DNA from 3 places in the Micromonospora sp. NPDC049529 genome. Region 2 is predicted to be linked to each of the others. Evidence: riboswitches for the same ligand, from Rfam matches in the RefSeq annotation. Region 2 holds a riboswitch; each other region holds the start of a gene.
The links. Region 2 has a riboswitch for cobalamin ahead of cobN (cobaltochelatase subunit CobN). Riboswitches for the same ligand answer to the same signal wherever they lie in the genome.
Positions count from the first base shown of each region.

Region 1: it holds a riboswitch for cobalamin, as region 2 does, so the genes downstream of both, ACZ6QQ_RS36065 (ribonucleoside-diphosphate reductase subunit alpha) here and cobN (cobaltochelatase subunit CobN) in region 2, are expected to answer to the same signal.
Region 3: it holds a riboswitch for cobalamin, as region 2 does, so the genes downstream of both, bluB (5,6-dimethylbenzimidazole synthase) here and cobN (cobaltochelatase subunit CobN) in region 2, are expected to answer to the same signal.

Region 1 is NZ_JBVJHT010000035.1:9,273-13,489, reverse strand. Features, by position in the region: gene ACZ6QQ_RS36065 (ribonucleoside-diphosphate reductase subunit alpha) at 1-2,080, opposite strand, end outside; cobalamin riboswitch at 2,284-2,519, opposite strand; gene ACZ6QQ_RS36060 (L-lactate permease) at 2,624-4,217, opposite strand, start outside.
Region 2 is NZ_JBVJHT010000020.1:25,232-29,448, reverse strand. Features, by position in the region: gene cobN (cobaltochelatase subunit CobN) at 1-2,616, opposite strand, end outside; cobalamin riboswitch at 2,740-2,860, opposite strand; gene cobG (precorrin-3B synthase) at 2,982-4,217, shown strand, end outside.
Region 3 is NZ_JBVJHT010000001.1:554,257-558,473, forward strand. Features, by position in the region: gene ACZ6QQ_RS02605 (helix-turn-helix domain-containing protein) at 135-1,073, shown strand; gene ACZ6QQ_RS02610 (DUF397 domain-containing protein) at 1,070-1,270, shown strand; gene bluB (5,6-dimethylbenzimidazole synthase) at 1,647-2,279, opposite strand; cobalamin riboswitch at 2,313-2,513, opposite strand; gene ACZ6QQ_RS02620 (SRPBCC family protein) at 2,653-3,159, shown strand; gene ACZ6QQ_RS02625 (outer membrane protein assembly factor BamB family protein) at 3,367-4,217, shown strand, end outside.

The DNA.
Region 1 (4,217 bases), on a different contig from region 2:
GGGAGCGGGCGGCGGCGAGGTCGATCAGGGAGCGCTGCGGCAGTTCCCACGCGGTCCGGAACAGCTCCCGTACGTCGGCCGGCAGCGCCGCGATGCCCTGGACCGAGCCCTCGGCGCGGCGGATCTCGGTCCGGACCTGCTCGGTCCACCGGCCCAGGGCCTTGAGCTCCCGGACCAGAGCGGTGTTGATCTGGAGGAACTCGCCGGAGAGGGTCTCCCGCTTGAACAGGTTCGACACCTGCGGCTCGATGCACTCGTAGCAGCCGGCGATGGAGGCGATGGTGGCCGTCGGGGCGATCGCGACCAGCAGCGAGTTGCGCAGCCCGTACGCCGCGACCCGGTCCCGTACGGCGGCCCAGCGCTCGGTCTGGGTCGGGGTCACGCCCCACAGGTCGGGTTGGAGTTGCCCCCGGGCGGCCCGCGTCTGCTCGTACGCCGGGTGCGGGCCGAACCGTTGCGCGAGCCCGGCGGAGGTTTCCAGGGCGGTCAGGTAGATCTCCTCGGAGATCCTGGTCGACAACTCCCGCGCCCGGGGCGAGTCGAACGGCAGCCGGAGCGCGAAGAAGACGTCCTGTAGCCCCATCAGCCCGAGCCCGACCGGGCGCCAGCGTGGGTTGCTCGCCGCCGCCTCGGCGCTCGGGTAGTAGTTGATGTCGATCACCCGGTCGAGGAAGACCACGGCGGTGCGAACCGTCTCGCGCAACCGGTCCCAGTCGACGTCGTCACCGGCCAGGTGCGCGGCCAGGTTGACCGAACCGAGGTTGCAGACCGCCGTCTCGCCGTCGCCGGAGACCTCGACGATCTCGGTGCAGAGGTTCGACAGGTGCACCACGTTGCCCGGTTCAGCGGTCTGGTTGCACAGCCGGTTCGACGGGTCCTTGAACGTCATCCACCCGTTGCCGGTCTGGGCCAGGGTGCGCATCATCCGCCCGTACAGGTCGCGTGCCCTGACCTGGCGGACGAACCGGCCGGCGGCCTCGGCGGACCGGTACGCGGCGTCGAACTCGTCCCCCCACAGGTCGGGCAGTTCGGGCACCTCGGCCGGGTCGAACAGCGACCAGACCTCGTCGGCCTCGACCCGCCGCATGAACTCGTCCGGGATCCAGTTCGCCAGGTTCAGGTTGTGCGTACGCCGGGCGTCCTCACCGGTGTTGTCCCGCAGTTCGAGGAACTCCTCGATGTCCGGGTGCCACGGTTCCAGGTAGACGCACGCCGCCCCCTTGCGCCGGCCGCCCTGGTTGACCGCCGCCACGCTCGCGTCCAGGGTCCGCAGCCACGGCACGATCCCGTTCGACAGGCCGTTCGTGCCCCGGATCAGCGCGCCCCGGGACCGGACCCGCGACCAGGCGATGCCGATCCCACCGGCGAACTTCGACAGCTTCGCCACCTGGGCGTACCGGTCGTAGATCGAGTCGAGTTCGTCGCGGGGCGAGTCGACCAGGAAACAGGACGACATCTGGGTGTGCGCGGTGCCGGAGTTGAACAGCGTCGGGGAACTCGGCAGGTAGGCAAGCGTTGACATCAGCCGGTAGAACCCGATCGCCTCGCCGGGGGTCTGCGACAGGCCGCAGGCGACCCGGAGCAGCCAGTACTGCGGTGTCTCCAGCACCAGCCGGTCGGTCGGGTGGCGCAGCAGGTAACGGTCGTGCACCGTACGCAGCCCGAAGTACTCGAACCGCAGGTCGGCGGTGGGGTCGATGGCGTCGTCGAGCTTGCGGGCGTTGACCGCGACGAACCGCGCCGTCTCGTCACCGATCAGCCCGAGTTCGTGGCCGAGCCGGATCGCCTGGCTGAACGAGGCGATGCCCCGTTCGCGTACCTCCTTGTCGACGTAGCCGGCGAGCAGCCGGGCGGCGAGCCGGGAGTACTGGGGCTCCTCGCCGATCATCTCGGCGGCGGTCTGGATCGACAACCGGTCCAGTTCGGCGGTGGTCGCCCCGTCGTAGAGACCGCTGATCGTCCGGGTCGCCACCCGCGTCGGGTCGATGTCGTCCAGGTCGTCCGCCCAGCGCTGCACCGCCCGGACGATCTTGTTCACGTCGACCGGCTCCAGTGCGCCGTCGCGCTCGCGCACCCGCATCGGGGTACGCCGCTGCCCCGCGCTCGGTGAACCGCCGTCCGTCGTCGTACCATCCGCCACCACCTGTGTGACCGTCACCTGTCGCTCCTCGTACTCGTCGCCGACGAGGTCCGGAAGTGCGCGCAGGCAGGCGGAGACGCACCCGAGGGTGCGTCGCAGCCGTCAGCCGTCCCGCGCGGCCTCGGACCGCCGCGCACCGTTGGCCGGGCGCGGCACGACTGGCAGGTCTTCGGACTCGTGGGCGCGGCCACGGAACCCGTGACCCCCTACCGGCCGTCGCTTCCCGGGGGCGTGCCCGGCGTCGGCCGGGCGTCTCCCAGTGCTGTGTGACGGCTGTCGTTCCCACTCACCGCTGCGGGGCAGTCCCGGATTCGCACCGGGTTCCCTCTTGCCTCGGCCGGGTTGGATGCCCGGCCGAACCAGTTGCGTCACGGACTATATATGGGGGGAGCGTGGTTGCTGAACACCAGATGTCGTGTTGGTGTGTCGCCGAGGACACGTGGCGGCGGAGCACTCCCGGCGGTTGGCCCACCGCCACCGCCGTCAGGGCACCATCCAGGACAGGACCGGGGTCGCCTGGAGACCGACCAGCAGCGCCATCGCGGCGATCAGCAGGAGGCTCCAGCCGAAGGTCCGGCGGAACAGGTCGCCCTCCCGGCCGTGCAGCCCGACCGCGCTCGCGGCGATGGTGAGGTTCTGTAGGGAGATCATCTTGCCGACCACGCCACCGGAGGCGTTGGCGGCGGCCACCAGCACCGGGTCGAGGCCGGTCTGCTGCGCCGCGCTCACCTGGAGAGCGCCGAACAGCGAGTTGGAGGACGTGTCGGATCCGGTGAGCGCGACACCGAGCCAGCCGAGTACGGGGGAGAGGAGGGCGAAGAACCCGCCCGCCGCGGCCAGCCAGGTTCCCAGCGTGGTCGTCTGCCCGCTGGCGTTCATGACGAAGGCCAGCGCCAGCAGCCCGCAGACAGTGAGGATCGCCCAGCGCAGGTCGACCAGGGTGTCCCGGTAGGCCCGCACCGCCGTACGCGGCGCGACGCGCAGCAGCGCCATGGTGATCAGACCGGCCAGCACCAGCAGGGTTCCGGTCGAGGACAACCAGTTGAGGCGGAAGAGCGGAATCGTCGACGGCGCCCCGGAGCCGGTCTCCAGGTGCAGACCCGGCCAGTGGAAGGTCACGGTCACCAGGTTCAGCAGCCCGGAGACCGCGGGTACCTGGGAGAGCGCGAAGATCACGACGATCGTGACGTACGGCGAGTAGGCGCGCCAGACGTCGGCCGGCGAATCGGCCCCGTCCACGCCGGGGCGTGCGGCGAGCACGGCCGTCGACGCCGACGGGCGGGCGTCGGCCCCCGGCCGTAATCCGCCGGCACCGACCGGGGTGTCCGGCGACGTCCGCGAACCGACCGGGGTGTCCGGCGACGGCCGCGAGCCACCGTCCGGTTCCCGCTCGGTGCGGTCGGGGTGTTCGGCGGGTTCGCGTCGCGGCGGCCAGCGGCGTACCGCGACCGCCACGGCCACCGCGCTGACCAGGGCGGCGACGATGTCGGCCAGGGCCATCGACAGGTAGTTCGAGGTCAGGAACTGCGCCAGGCCGAAGGTGAGCCCGCAGGTCACCGCGAGGTGCCAGGTCTCGCGCAGCCCGCGGCGTCCGTCGACCAGCCAGATCAGGAGCAGCGGTACGAACACCGCGATCACCGGCACCTGGCGGCCCGCCATCGCCCCCAACTCCGTGGCCGGCAGGTCGGTGACCCGGGCGAGGGTGGTGATCGGCAGCCCCAGCGGCCCGAACGCGGCCGGTACGGTGTTGGCGACCAACGCGACGATCGCCGCGATCATCGGCCGGAAGCCGAGCGCGAGCAGCATCACGGTGGTGATGGCGACCGGGGTTCCCTGACCGGCCAGGCCCTCCAGCAGGGAGCCGAAGCAGAACGCGATGATCAGCGCCTGGACCCGCCGGTCGTCGCTCACCCGGGCGAAGGAGCGCCGCAGCACGTCGAAGGAGCCGACCGCCACCGTCATCTGGTAGATCCAGATGGCCGTGACGAACGTCCAGGCCAGCGGGAAGATGGCGAAGGCCGCCCCCTGGCCGGCGACCAGCACCGCCTGACCGGCGGGCATCGCGTACGCCAGGCAG
Region 2 (4,217 bases):
CTCGGCGATGTCGTCACCGGCGGTCCGCATGGCGCTGGTGCCCCACATGGACAGGCCGACCGAACGCGGCCACTCACCGGTGTCGGCCCGGTAGCGGGTGAGCAGTGAGTCGGCCATCGCCTGCCCGGTCTCCCAGGCCAGCCGGCTCGGCACCGCCTTCGGGTCGACGGAGTAGAAGTTCCGGCCGGTCGGCAGCACGTTGATCAGGCCGCGCAGCGGCGACCCGCTCGGGCCGGCGGCCACGTAACCGCCGTCGAGGGCGTGCAGGACGGCGGTCATCTCGTCGGTGGTCCGGTCCAGCCGGGGCACGATCTCGGCGGCCGCGAACTCCAGCACCCGCACCACCGGCACGTGGTCGGCCACCGTGTCTCCGAGCACCCGCTCGCACACGTCGACCGCGACGCCGGTCGCCCAGTCCCGTTCCTCCATCGCCAGCACCAGGGCGCGGGCGGTCTCCTCGATCCGGTCCACCTCGACCCGGCCGGCGGAACCGTCCTCGGTGAGGCCGAGCGCTTCGCGCAGGCCGGGTAGCGCGGCGACCTGACCGGCCCACATCTGCCGGGCGCGGAGCATGGCGAGGACCAGGTCGACCCGGTTCTGCCCGCTCGGCGCCACCCCGAGCACGTGCAGCCCGTCGCGGATCTGCACGTCCTTGACCTCACAGAGCCACCCGTCGACGTGCAGGATGAACTCGTCGAACTCGGCGTCGTGCGGCCGGTCGGACAGGCCGAGGTCGTGGTCGAGCTTGGCGGCCTGGATCAGGGTCCAGATCTGGGCCCGGATCGCCGGCAGCTTCGCCGGGTCGAGCGCGGCGATGTTCGAGTGTTCGTCGAGGAGCTGTTCCAGCCGGGCGATGTCGCCGTAGCTGTCGGCGCGGGCCATCGGCGGGATCAGGTGGTCGACCAGGGTGGCGTGCGCCCGCCGCTTGGCCTGGGTGCCCTCGCCGGGGTCGTTGACCAGGAACGGGTAGATCAGCGGCAGGTCGCCGAGGGCGGCGTCGGACCCGCAGGCGGCGGACATGCCGAGCGTCTTGCCGGGCAGCCACTCCAGGTTGCCGTGCTTGCCGACGTGCACCATCGCGTGTGCCCCGAACTCGTCGGCCAACCACCGGTACGCGGCCAGGTAGTGGTGGCTCGGCGGCAGGTCCGGGTCGTGGTAGATGGCGACCGGGTTCTCACCGAAGCCGCGTGGTGGCTGCACCATGACGACGGTGTTGCCGGACCGCAGGGCGGCCAGCACGATCTCACCCTCGGGGTCGCGGGAGGTGTCGACGAACAGTTCACCGGGCGGCGGTCCCCAGTGCCGTTCCATCCCCTCGCGCAGCTCGACCGGGAGGGTGTCGTACCAGGCCCGGTAACGGCTGGCCGGGATCCGGATCGGGTTGGCTTCGAGTTGTTCCTCGGTGAGCCAGTTGAGGTCCTGTCCACCGGCGGCGATCAGCGCGTGCACCAGGGCGTCGCCGTCACCGGCGGCCACTCCGGGGAAGGCGTCGGGGCCGTCGGCGGGGCCGATGTCGTACCCCTGTTCGCGCATGGCGGTGAGCAGCCGGACGACGCTGGCCGGCGTGTCGAGGCCGACCGCGTTGCCGATCCGGGCGTGCTTGGTCGGGTACGCCGACAGCATCAGCACGATCCGGCGTTCGGCCGGCGGGGTGTGCCGCAGCGAGCCGTGCCGGACCGCGATGCCGGCCACCCGCGCGGACCGCTCGGGGTCGGCGACGTAGACGGTCAGCCCGTCGGAGTCGATCTCCTTGAACGAGAACGGCACGGTGATGATCCGGCCGTCGAACTCGGGGATGGCGACCTGGGTGGCGGTGTCCAGCGGGGAGAGACCGTCGTCGTTGTCCGCCCAGACGGCGCGGCTGCTGGTGAGGCAGAGCCCCTGGAGGATCGGCACGTCGAGGGCGGCGAGCGCGCCGACGTCCCAGGCTTCGTCGTCACCGCCGGCACCGGCGTCGGCCGGGCGGGTGCCACCGGCGGCGAGCACGGTCACGACCAGCGCGTCGGCCTCGCCGAGGGTGTCCAGCAGGGCGGGTGCGGGGCTGCGCAGCGAGGCGCAGTAGATCGGCAGCGGGCGGCCACCGGCGTCCTCGATCGCGGCGCAGAGCGTCTCGACGAAGGCGGTGTTGCCGGCCACGTGGTGGGCCCGGTAGTAGAGGACGCCGATCACCGGGCCGGCGGTGTCGCGGGGCTCACGCTCCAGCCGTCCCCACTCCGGGGTCGGCACCGGCGGGGCGAAGCCGTAGCCGGTGAGCAGGACCGTGTCGGAGAGGAAGCGGTGCAGCTCGGTGAGGTTCGCCGGGCCGCCGTGCGCGAGGTAGGCATGGGCTTCCGCGGCCACCCCGGCGGGCACGGTCGAGCGGCGCATCAGCTCCGCGTCCGGTGCCTGTTCACCACCGAGGAGTACGACCGGCAGCGCCCCGGCCAGCAGCGAGTCCAATCCCTCCTCCCAGGCGCGGTAGCCGCCGAGGATGCGGACGACCACCAGGTCGACGCCGTCGAGCAGGGCGGGCAGGTCCTCGACCGAGGTACGGGCCGGGTTCGCCAGCCGGAAGTCGGCGCCACTTGCCCTGCCACTGAGCAGGTCGGTGTCCGAGGTGGAGAGGAGCAGGATCATCGGGCACCGCGCAGGGCGTGGCGTGACATGGTGGTTCCTCCCTCGGGGTCCGCGCCCCGGGTTCGTCGGTTGCGGCTCGGGGCGGGCCCGGACGGGTCCGCTCGATGCCGCGCGGTGACCCGGAGTCTCCTGGCTCCCGGATCGTCGCTCGCCCCGGTCTTCCCGCCCGTGTGGGCCGTGACCGTGTCGGGGTCCGCTCCCCGGTAACAGTGGCGGGACCGCGCCGGGATCACACCGGCTTCCTCCACCTGTCGCCGCGTTCAGCGGTTCTCACTCTCACGACTCGGACCCCGGTTCGTCAAGCGGCCCCCGATAGAGGTGCCGCTCCGCCGGGGCGGGCCTGCGCAGGCCGTAGTATCCGCCGGGTGTGGTCACCACGAGGGCGGTCGGCTCCGGACGCCTGTCCGGGGACGCTGCGCGTACATGTCGCCGCCGACGGGAACCTGGCCCGGGTGCGGGTGCCCGGTGGGCGGCTGCACACCGACCAGCTCGTCGCACTGGCCGGTGCCGCGCTCGAATGGGGTGACGGCGCGCTGGAGTTGACCTCGCGCGGCAACGTGCAGCTCCGGGGCCTGCGGACGGGCACCGAACGGGACCTGGCCGCCCGGTTGTACGCGGCCGGGCTGCTGCCCTCGGAGAGCCACGAACGCGTACGCAACGTGATCGCCTCCGTGCTCAGTGGTCGGGTGGGTGGGGGTCTGCTCGATGTCCGGGGGCTGGTCGACGAGTTGGACGACGGACTCTGCGCCGATCCGGCGCTGGCTGGGCTGCCGGGCCGGTTCCTGTTCACCGTCGACGACGGGCGGGGCGACGTGACCGGCTTCGGCGCGGACGTCGGGCTGCACGCCGTGCCGGGAGGGGCGGTGGCGGTGCTGCTGGCCGGCACCGACACGGGCGTACGCGTACCGCCGGCAGCCGCCGCCTCGACCGCCCTGCTCGCCGCCCGCGCCTTCCTGTCCGAGTCCACCGCCCAGCAGAGCACCGCCTGGCGGCTGGCAGAACTCGACAACGGGATACGCAGTGTCACCGCCCGGCTGCTTGCCGCCGTCGATTCACGGTTCGTGTCGGTGCCGGGTGACCTCGTCCCCGCCTCGACACCGACCCGGGCACCGGTCGGGACGGTGGAGCAACTCGACGGGCGGGTCGCGCTGGCGCTGGTGGTGCCGCTCGGTCGACTCACCGGGGCCCAGCTCGCCGCGTTGACCGCAGCCGCCGGGGCGGGCGGCAACGAGATCAACATCACTCCGTGGCGCACCGTTGTCGTCCCCGATCTGGACACCGGCGAGGCTGGGCGCCGGCTGGCGGCACTGGCCGCCGAGACTCTGGTGGCGGATGCCGAGGCCGGTTGGGTCGGGGTGACCGGCTGCGCCGGGGCGCCCGGTTGCGCGAAGGCGCTCGCGAACGTACGGACCGACGCGACCGTGGTGCACGCCGCCGCGCCGTCGGGCCCGACCGGACTGCCGGCGCGGTCAGGCCCGACCGGACTGCCGGTGCACTGGGTCGGCTGCGAGCGGCGCTGCGGCAAACCGGCGGACCGGCATGTCGAGGTGCTGGCCACCGCTGACGGGTACCGGGTCAGCCTGGACGGTCGACCGCGCTCG
Region 3 (4,217 bases), on a different contig from region 2:
CGCGCCCGGTTCGGGCGTTTTTCGGATGATTATTCGAACAACCCGAAGCTTCCTCGATCCGTTTCGGTGACGCAATGGTCACCAGGGGATGTGGTAGAGATAGGTACGAATAGCCGAGGCCCGACATCGGGCGAGTGCGCATCGTCTTTGCCGACAGCACGACCGGACGAGTGGACGATGCACAGGCCGGGGGGAGCATCATGCCGGAGTCCGTTGTCGGGTCGACCGTCCCGCGTCGACAGCTCGGCCGGGAGCTGCGCCGGCTCCGCGAACACGAGGCGCGTATGCCGCAGGTGGACGCCGCCCGTGCGCTGGAGTGGTCGGTGACGAAGCTGTGGCGCTTCGAGAGCGGCGAGCTGCCCGCCCGTACGGTCGACGTCAAGGCCATGTGCGACCTGTACGGCGCCGACGAGCAGACCACCACCGCCCTCACCGCCATCGCCCCGCACACCAAGTCCAAGGGCTGGTGGCACGACTACGCGGACATCCCGCCCTGGTTCGAGCTGTTCATCGGTCTCGAAGAGGCCGCGAGCAAGCTCCGCGAGTACCACACCGATCTCGTCTCCGGCGTCCTGCAAACCAGGGAGTACGCCACAGCGGTGTTCAAGAGAAGCGTGCTGGGGTTGTCACCCGATGAGATTGAGCGGCGCGTCGCGGTGCGGATGAGCAGGGCCCGCCTGCTGACCAGGCTCGACCCGCAAGCGCCGGTATTCGACGTGATGCTCGACGAGGCGGTCATTCGTCGGCCCGTCGGGGATGGGCAGATCATGGCCCGGCAGCTGCGGCGCCTGGCCGAGGCAAGCGAGCTGCCCAACGTATCCATCCGCCTGCTGCCGTTCAGCGCCGGCATCCACGGAGGCACCATGGTCGGTGGATTTACCATCATGGACTTTCCGAAGCGCCAGGAACCCACGACAATCTACGTGGAGGGCCTGACCGGTGCTCTCTACCTGGACAAGCCAGCCGAGACCGCGCGGTACGCCCTTGCCTTCGAGGACATCACCGCGTCAGCACTGAACGAGGCCGCATCGCGCGATGAGTTCGTGCGCGCGGCGAAGGAGTATGAGTCGTGAGCAGTCTTTCAGGAGCCCGCTGGCGCAAGAGCAGTCGCTCGAATGATCAAGGTCAGTGCGTTGAGGTGGCGGACAACCTGGTGGGGGTTGTCGGGGTGCGTGATTCGAAGGATGTGGCTGGGCCGGTGCTGGTGGTGGAGTCGGCGGGTTGGATGGCGTTCGTCGGTGGGGCGAAGTCAGGTGCCTTCCGTCGCTGACGGCTGGGTGAACACATGATCCACGCGCGCTCACCTGTTGTGGGGGCGGTCAACAGAACAGCTCAGCGGGCGTCGATCATGGTCTGTCCGTGCGCTTCGGCGCCGAGGTGGGGCGTCTGCGGACAGTAAAAGTTTGCCTAAAAACCCACGTTTAGCTGTCGCAGGCAAACCGGGGTTTTTAGGCAAACTTTGCCAATCGCGCTGTGAGAGTCCCGGCGCGGTCAGGCAGCTCACGGTCGCCCCGGATCGGTCGAGTCTGAGTCTGAGCTGGTCGTGCCGGGGTCGGTGGCGGTACGGATGCGGTGAGCTGTTCCAGGGCGGCGACCTCGGCCCGCAGGGCGGCTCGCCCCTGCCGACCGGTTCCCGACGGAGAGGTTCAGGCCGACGGGTGCCAGCGGTCGTGGTGCAGCGCCGCCGACAGGGGGCGGCGTTGGCGCCAGCCGTGTCGTTCCAGGTCGGGCGTCTGCTCGAAGTGGGTCACCGGGCCCAGGCAGAGCCAGGCGACCGGGCGGATGGTGGCCGGGATGCCGAGCAGGTCACGCAGGAACGTCTCCCGGTAGAAGGAGACCCAGCCGACCCCGAGCTGTTCGGCACTCGCCGCCAGCCAGAGGTTCTGGATCGCCAGGCAGACCGAGTAGAGCCCGGCGTCGGCGATCGCGTGCCGGCCGAGCACCGACGGGCCACCCCGCTCCGGGTCGTACGTGACGACGATCGACAGGGTCGACTCGCGTACGCCGTCGATTTTGATCCCGGCGAACCGCCGCGCGGCCTCACCCTCCAGGGTGGCCGCGAAGCTGTCCCGCTCCCGCTCCACGTGCCGGTGGAACTCCCGCCGCAGGTCCGGATCCCGGACCAGGACGAAGTCCCACGGCTGGGAGAGCCCGACGCTCGGCGCGGCGTGCGCCGCCGTCAGTACCCGCTCCAACACCTCGTCGGCGATCGGTGCTCCAGTGAACTGGCCGCGTACGTCCCGGCGACGGTGGATGACCTCGTAAAGATCCGTGTCCAAGGCAGGCTCCCGCTGCGCTCGTGCCCCGAGAACGGGGCAGGTGACAGCGAGGCCGGTCTTCGGACTCCCGGATCTGCGCTGGTCACCCGCCTTCCCAGCCCTGTTCGGGCCAGTGGCCGCGTCTCGTACGCGTGGGTGGCAGCTCCCCGGTCACCGCGGCGGGCCCGTGCCGGATTCACACCGGCTTCCCGATTCTCCCCGCTCGCGCGGGGCACCTCGCAACGTTTGTGCCAGGACGAACCCTAGCGCCACCGGCTCGGCGGACGGCGAGGACAGGTTCCCGGCGTCACTCGCGTCACGTTCTCGTCGCCTTCCGCGAATGTTCGCGTGGATGGTCGGTCACCCGCCGTACGGTGGAGGTTGGGGAGGTGCGATGGCGACGGTAGCGGTGACCCGGCTCGTGCAGGCGTCCGCCGAGGAACTGTGGCAGGTCTTCACCGACCTGCCCGGCCGGTCCGACTGGCTCTCGACGATCAACGGGATCGAGGTGCTGACCACCGGCCCGATGCGGGTCGGCACGGTCTGGCGGGAGAGTCACCGCCTGCCGGACGGCACCGAGCTGATCGAGGAGTTCCGGGTGGACGAGGCGAGTCCGCCGCACCGGCTCACGGTCAGCTCGTCCGGCGTCGGCGTCGACTACCGGACCGTGTACTCCTTCACACCGGTCGAGGGGCGGCGCCGTCGGCGTGGCTGGACCGCGGTCAGCGTGGTCCAGGAGGGCGCCGTGACGGCGCCGTACGCGCGCCTGCTCGCGCTGGTGTTCGGCGGGCTGGCCGCTCGTACCGTCGAGGGAGCGCTCCGTCGTGACCTGGCCGACCTGGCCGCCGTGGTTACCTCGCCCGACGGCGACCACCGGGGCGACCCGGCCGCCGCGGCCTGATCGGGACCGGCCGCCACAGCCCCGTCCCCGGAGGCGCCGCCCAGCGGCTACCGCCGTCGGCCGAGACACGGGACGGGGCGCCGAGACACGGGACGGGGCGTTGCCGACTGACCTGACAGGCATCGGTCCGGCATGGCTCGGTAGGGTGCCCGGCGGAGGTGCTGGATGCGATCGCGGGGCCGGAGGTGGGGTCGGCGCCGGCCGGCCGTGATCGTGATCGCGGCCGTGCTGGTCGTGGCGTCGGTCGCGGTGATCGCGTACCGGGTGCTCGCTCCGACCGAGGTGCTCACCACCGCCCGTACCGGTTATCCCGCTCCGGTGCGCCCGGCGATCGGGGTGGTCGGCACGCTCGCCTCCGCTCCGCTGATCGTCGACGGTCGGCTGCGGATCTACGCCACCACCCGCCAGGTGCGCGCCGACGAGCCGGTCGACGCCCGGACCCGGCGTACCCCGTACTGGTCGTACCGGCGCTGGCCGGCCGAGCTGATCGGCGTCGTGGCGGTCGGGACGACCGTGGTCAGCCGCTGGTCGGATGGCGACCTGGTCGCGCTGGACGCCCGTACCGGCCGGATCAGGTGGCGGGCCGACGGCCCACCCCCCGGACACGGGTACGACGGGCGGCGCACCGGAGCCGGCACGAACTACACCCCGGCCGGGCTGATTCCGGCGACCGGGAGCAGCGGACGGGCCGTACTGGTGGTGATCGGCGGATCCGGGCTGCGCGGTCTCGACCTGGCCGACGGGCACGAGTTGTGGCGGGTCGACATCGACGGTTCCTGCCGGGCCGGTGCGCTCACCACCACCGCCGGTCAACTCGTCACCGTCGACGCCTGCGCGGCTCCCCAGGTGGCGGAGTTCCACGACGTCCAGACCGGTCGGCTGGTCAACCGGTGGCGGCCGGAGGACGCCGGACCCGAGTTGGGGTTGGTCCCGGTCGGCTGTGGCAACGGCGGTTCGAACTGCTCGGCCATGCGTACGACCAGCGCCGGCAACAGCCGTGGTTGGCTGCTGGACCGGGGCGAACCGGTGCCGGTGCCGGTGCTCGACCCGGCCGAGGC